Verminephrobacter eiseniae EF01-2: one gene and its partner. The protein of the gene in region 1 interacts with the protein of each later gene in a pairwise test. Links are inferred from orthologs where the notes say so. Each region holds a gene or a part of one and is shown in the gene's direction. Other genes may lie near its edges.

Region 1 (3,104 bases):
CCGAGCAAGCCGCAACCGAACTGGCGCAGGCCCTGTCCAGCGGCGACGACCGCCGCGTGCAACGCGCGCACCTGGCCGTGCGCAACGCCGGCTACTACGAGCATGCGCGCCAGTTCGCCCGGCTGGTGGCCGACTACAGCGAAAGCCGGTGCCCGGCCGAGCGCCTGTACATCTGCACCGGCGGCGGCCCCGGCATCATGGAAGCGGCCAACCGCGGAGCCCATGAGGCCGGCGCGCTGAACGTGGGCCTGAACATCGCACTGCCCCACGAGCAAAGCGGCAACCGCTTCATCTCGCCATCGCTGAGCTTCAAGTTCCACTACTTTGCGCTGCGCAAAATGCACTTCATGATGCGGGCCAAGGCCCTGGTGGCCTTCCCCGGCGGCTTTGGCACGCTCGACGAACTATTCGAGGTGCTCACGCTGGTGCAGACGCAAAAAGCCAAGCCCGTTCCGATCGTGCTGTTCGGCTCCGGCTACTGGAAGCGCCTGATCGACTTCGATGTGCTGGTCGAAGAAGGCACGATCTCGGCGCAGGATCTGGCGCTGTTCCACTACGCCGATGAGCCAGGGCAAGCCTGGGATTTGATACGGGGCTTTTATCGGCTGTGATGGCATTTCGATCATCGGCAGAAGCGGTCGCGCCGTTCAGATTGGCGCGACCGCTGCGCGCCACGAACATGGCGCAAACCATCGATCCCCTGAAAACCGCGTCCACCCCTGCCACCACCCGGCAAGCCAGGGCCGGTGCGGACCGGGGTGATGTGAGAGACTCGCCCGGGTGGATGCGCCCAACCGGCCCCAATCAGCCCCAACCGACCCGCGCCCAGTGTCGCGTCACCGATCAGATGTCGTAGGCTGCGCGCAGCCATCGGAGCGTAGCGCAAGGCGCATCGCGCAGCCAATACCGAGCGTATTGGCAAGCGATGCAACGCCGCGATGCGCTTCGATGGCCAGCGCAGACCGACAGATGATCGGTGACGCGACACCAGGCTCTATCCACACAAGGTCACAGAATGCGAACTGCGGTTTTCAGGATGATTTTTCCCCCTGCCGCGGGCTTTTTGGCGCGCGCGTTGGATCGTCCGGTTTGGGCACAGGCTTGACGTGGTATGGCTGCCGCCAAGCGCATTGCCGATGAACCCGCTTTCGTGCTGCACAGCTACGACTGGAGCGAGTCGAGTCTGATCCTGGAAGTCTTTTGCCGCCACCAGGGGCGCGTGGCGCTGGTGGCCAAGGGCGCGAAAAAGCCCAGTTCCAACTTTCGCCCGGTGCTGCTGCCGCTGCAACCGCTGTGGCTGAGCTATGCGCTGGCCGCAGACGGCAACGCCGACATACACACCCTCAAGGGCGCAGAGTGGGTGGGCGGCCATGTGATGCCCACCGGCGATGCCTTGCTGTCGGGCCTGTACCTGAACGAACTGCTGCTGCGCCTGCTGGCACGCTCGGACCCGCACGCAGCGCTGTTCGACGCCTACACAGGCGTGGTGCGGGTGCTGGCCAGCGAACATGGCGATGCGCTCGAGCCCGTGCTGCGCAGCTTCGAACTGCTGCTGTTGCGCGCCATCGGCCTGCTGCCCAGTCTTGCCGCCCAGACCATGACGCTGGCGCCGCTACAGGCCGACACGCGCTACACGCTGGTGCCCGAGGGCGGCCTGCGCGCCGCCGCTGCGGCCGAACGCGCCGCGCTGCCCGGCCACCAGTGGCAGGTCTTGCAGCACGCGCTCGATGACGCGGCCAGCCACCAGGCGACGGTGCGCGCCTGCGCCCCGGTGTGCGCCGAACTCAAACCGCAGCTACGGACCTTGTTGCAATACCATTGCGGCAGCCCGATGCTGCGCACCCGCCAACTGATGATCGATCTGCAGGCCCTATGAACCCGTCCCGACACCCGACACCGCCCGCTTCCCCTGCGACCGCCCTTTCGGTCAACGTCAACAAGGTGGCCCTGCTGCGCAACACGCGCCACCTGGCCATTCCCTGCGTCACCAAGGCGGCCCGGCTGTGCCTGCAGGCCGGCGCGCAGGGCATCACGGTGCACCCCCGGCCCGATGAACGGCATATCCGCCGCCAGGATGTGTTCGAGCTGGCCGATCTGATGCAAGCCTGGCCCGACCGCGAGTACAACATCGAAGGCAACCCGGCGCAGAACCTGATGGACTTCATCCGCACGCTGCGCCCCCGGCAAGCGACCTTCGTTCCGGACGGCGCAGACCAGTTCACCAGCGACCATGGCTGGAGCCTGCCGCAGGACGCCGAGCGTCTGGCGCCCTGGATCGCCGAATGCAAGGCGCTGGCGGTGCGCGTGAGCCTGTTCATGGACCCGGACCCGGCGCAGATGGCCGCCGCCAAGGCGCTGGGCGCCGACCGCGTCGAACTCTATACCGAGCCCTATGCCGCCGCGTGGGGCCAGCCGCAGCAGGCCGCCGTGCTGGCGCGTTACCGCGCCGCAGCCCAGGCTGCGCTGGACGCGGGCCTGGGGGTGAACGCTGGGCATGACTTGAACCGCGACAACCTCGCGACCTTCGTGCGCGAAGTCCCTGGCCTGCTGGAAGTCTCGATCGGTCATGCGCTGATTGCCGACGCGCTGGAACTGGGCTACGGCGCCACGGTGCGGGCCTATCTGGACTGCATCCGGGCGGGGATGGCAGCCGCTGCATGACAAGAAAATCGCCACGAGCCATCCCCATTACATGATCCACGGCACCGGCATCGGCATCGGCATCTGCGCCGTGCACCGCATCCAGGCCGGCCTGGCCCGCCACGGCGAGCGTTTGGCACGCAGGCCGTTGGCCGATGGCGAACGGCCCGCTTGGCGCAAGCGCAGCGTCCGCTGGTCCGGCCGGGGTCTGCGCGGCTTGGCGCAGCGCAAAGCCGCCTTCGGCCAATCGATCCGGCCTGTGCTTGCGCGGCTCCATGGGCCCGCGCCTGTGGCTGAAGTGGTGCTGCAACGGCCCGCTGGCCAAGCCGCGATCACGCTGCACGGTGCGCCCAGGCAATGCGGCGAGGCCCGGGGCTTGCAGGGCCGCATGGGCGATGCAAGCGACTGTGCCAGCAACTTCTGCATGGCCGGAAAAATCCAAACCCCGCCACGCGCCGGCGCAT
Region 2 (3,064 bases), 2.1 Mb from region 1 along the record:
CGGACGAAACCCATCTGCTGTACAGCCTGTGCCTGCACGGGCGCGGCGAACTGGGGCTTGCGCCCGACGAATACGCGGCGCTGACCATGGTGCTGCTGCGCCTGTTGGCCTTCAAGCCCGGCGGCGCGCCGAGCGAAAAAAAAAGCCTGCACCAGCCTGAAGCCGCCCCTTCGGGCGCGGTGCCGGTATCCGTGCCGGTCCCGGCACCAACACCGGCACCGGCACCGGCTGCTGCTGCTGCGGCTGCGAGCACCCCGGCAGACCCTGTGGCGCCAGCGCAGACCATTGCGCCGGCGCTGCTCGACCCGGCCGGTGCCGAGAAGTCCGGTGCCGCTGCGGTGCAATCAGCACCGTTGCAGAATGCGCCTGAATTCGTAGCCATTCCGGTGCGGGTGACACCCGAACCCGGAGCCCGCTTGCAGCCCACGCCGCATTGCGCGTCCATGCCAGCGCCTGTATCGGAGCGTTGTACCCCGACCGAAGAGGGCGACATCTGGCATGCCACCGTGCAGGAACTGCTGGCCGCAGAGGCCATCACGGCGCTGGCGCGCGAGTTGGCCTTGCAATCGCAACTGCTGGCGCGCGACGACGGGCACTGGCTGCTGCGCGTCGACAGCGAGTCGCTGAACCAACCCACGGCGCGCGAGCGGCTGCGCGCCGCGCTACAGGCCGCAGGCCATGCCAGCCAAATCCGTGTCGAGCTGGGCGTCGTCTGCGACAGCCCCGCCCGCCGCAATGCCGCCGCCACCGCCGAACGCCAGCGCCGCGCGCAGGCCATCGTGGCCAACGACCCCTATGTGCAGTCGCTGATGCGCGAGCACGGCGCGAAAATCGTGCCGGGCAGCGTCAAACCTGCATGAACCCTCCAGCAAAAAGGAAACCCCCATGTTCAACAAAGGACAGCTCGCCGGCCTCATGAAGCAAGCCCAGGCAATGCAGGACAACCTGAAAAAAGCCCAGGACGAACTGGCGCTGATCGAAGTCGAAGGTGAATCCGGCGCCGGCCTGGTGAAGGTGCTGATGACTTGCAAGCATGATGTCAAACGCATCCGCATCGACCCGAGCCTGCTGGCGGAGGACAAGGACATGCTGGAAGACCTGGTGGCGGCGGCTTTCAATGCCGCCGTGCGCAAGGCCGAGGAAACTTCGGAGCAGAAGATGGGCAAGCTCACCGCCGGTATGCCGGGCCTGCCCGGCGGCATGAAATTTCCGTTCTGAAGGCGCGCGCACGCCGCATGTCCTCCAGCAACGCCCTCGATGCGCTGATACAGGCGCTGCGCCGTTTGCCGGGGGTGGGCGTGAAGTCGGCGCAGCGCATGGCATTTCATCTGCTGCAGCATGACCGGGCCGGCGGGCAGGCGCTGGCGCAGGCGCTGCACGACGCGCTGGGGTCGGTGCAGCATTGCGCGCGCTGCCACACCTTCACCGAAGCCGAGACTTGCCGCACCTGCCTGGACCCGGGGCGCGACGCCACCAGGCTGTGCGTGGTCGAGACGCCTGCCGATCAGGCAGCGCTGGAGCGCACCGGGGCTTTCAAAGGGCTGTACTTCGTGCTGATGGGGCGGCTCAGCCCGCTCGACGGCGTCGGCCCCAAGGAGATCGGCCTGCAAAAACTCATCGCGCGCGCCACCGAGGGCGGGGTGCAGGAAGTGATCCTGGCCACCAACTTCCATGCCGAGGGCGAAGCCACGGCCCATGTGATCAGCCAGGCGCTCAAGCGCCAGGGGCTGCATGTGACCCGGCTGGCGCGCGGCGTGCCGGTGGGCAGTGAACTGGAGTATGTGGACCTGGGCACGATCGCCCATGCGCTGGTCGATCGCCGTTGACCGGCAGGCCAGTGTCGCGTCACCGATCAGATGTCGCAGGCTGCGCGCAGCCATCGGAGCGCAGCGCAAGGCGCATCGCGCAGCCCATACCGAGTCGGACCTGCGAAATTCATTTCGCTATCGCAGCGAACCGCGCGGCGGCGCGTGATGGCGTGATTTCGTTGGATGCGAAGAAGTGGGGGACGCCGATGAGCGTGCGCAGCAAGGCGATCAGGCGCAATAAAAGGCCCTTGAGCCCGAGGCGCATGATGGCGCGCAGCAGCCAGCGGATGTTGTAGCCCGCCGCACACAGCACTGCATGCAGCGCGTCACCGGTGGCACCCTGCAGCCAGCACCGATCCATCCCGTTGTCGTGCTTCAGGTGTCCGATGGTGGGCTCCACCGCCTGCCTTCGCTTGAGCCAGCGGCGCTGGGCATCGGTCAAGGACTTGAAGCGCCCCCGATGAATGATCTGGATGCCCGGATTGGCTGCGTCCACGCCCCGGAACCCCAGGTCCACCACTGCCTGCTTCGGGCTGGCGCCCGTGTCCTCCGTCAGGATCTTGACCTGCTCGAGTTGCTCGGCCAGCGTGTGGCCGTCATACGGGTTGCCCGTGAAGCTGCGCGCACCGACCACCAGCCCCTGCTTGTGCGTGACGGCCACGCTGACCTTCACGCCAAACTCGTAAGGCCGGCGCGCCTTCCCCTTGCCGATGCACTCAACTTCGGGCGCGTGCAATGCATAGAGTTTGTTCTTGTCCTTCGGGCGCTGGGTGCGAATGCGCTCGGCGCGGCCCATCAGTGCGCGCAAGCGATCGACGGCAGGCACCGATGTCGCAGGCAACTTGCAAAGCTTGCGCTGCACTTCGCGCAGCACGATACCCAGTACCGTGCGCTGGCGCTTGAGCACCTTCTTCAAGCGCTTGAACTGCTTGGCGTGGGCGTAGCCGCCAGCCCTGCGGCGCAGGTTCTTGCCTTCCTTGGCGAAGGTCTGCTTCAGCGCGATGCCCGCGCGCTTGGCGGCAGCCACCACCTTGGCGCGGGCGATCTCCAGCAGGCGGGAGTCCACGGGGTGGGCGATGGCCTTCTCCTGGACGGTGGTATCCACGATCACGCGCTCGAACTCGGCCGGCTTGATCGCCTTGGAGGCCACCGCAGTGTCGATGGTGGCCTTCAGGAGTTCCTCGACACCGGCCTCGCCCAGGATCGAGCGGAAGCGCCCGATCTGGGTGGCGTCGCAGGGCAGGCGTGGCTCGTAG

The links. Proteins that work in one complex are often made in the same cells at the same time.
Region 2: the proteins of recO (region 1) and recR interact in binary tests that used the Escherichia coli proteins (3 or more experiments, as listed by UniProt). The link is inferred for Verminephrobacter eiseniae EF01-2 from one-to-one orthologs.

What each region holds. Positions count from the first base shown.
Region 1 is NC_008786.1:2,645,446-2,648,549, forward strand. The notes cover bases 131-2,993. They hold recO (DNA repair protein RecO), read left to right. Parts: upstream 131-1,111; coding sequence 1,112-1,876; downstream 1,877-2,993. Other genes in these bases: VEIS_RS11475 (LOG family protein), read left to right, coding at 131-611; VEIS_RS28655 (hypothetical protein), read right to left, coding at 623-988; VEIS_RS11485 (pyridoxine 5'-phosphate synthase), read left to right, coding at 1,873-2,661; VEIS_RS11490 (holo-ACP synthase), read left to right, coding at 2,693-2,993. In the rest of the region: more of VEIS_RS11475, read left to right, coding at 1-130; more of VEIS_RS11490, read left to right, coding at 2,994-3,104. UniProt on the Escherichia coli protein: Involved in DNA repair and RecF pathway recombination.
Region 2 is NC_008786.1:574,785-577,848, reverse strand. Bases 208-3,030 are described here. They hold recR (recombination mediator RecR), read left to right. Parts: upstream 208-1,235; coding sequence 1,236-1,826; downstream 1,827-3,030. Other genes in these bases: VEIS_RS02470 (IS5-like element ISVei5 family transposase), read right to left, coding at 1,936-3,030; VEIS_RS02480 (YbaB/EbfC family nucleoid-associated protein), read left to right, coding at 886-1,218; dnaX (DNA polymerase III subunit gamma/tau), read left to right, coding at 208-860. In the rest of the region: more of dnaX, read left to right, coding at 1-207; more of VEIS_RS02470, read right to left, coding at 3,031-3,064. UniProt on the Escherichia coli protein: May play a role in DNA repair. It seems to be involved in an RecBC-independent recombinational process of DNA repair. It may act with RecF and RecO.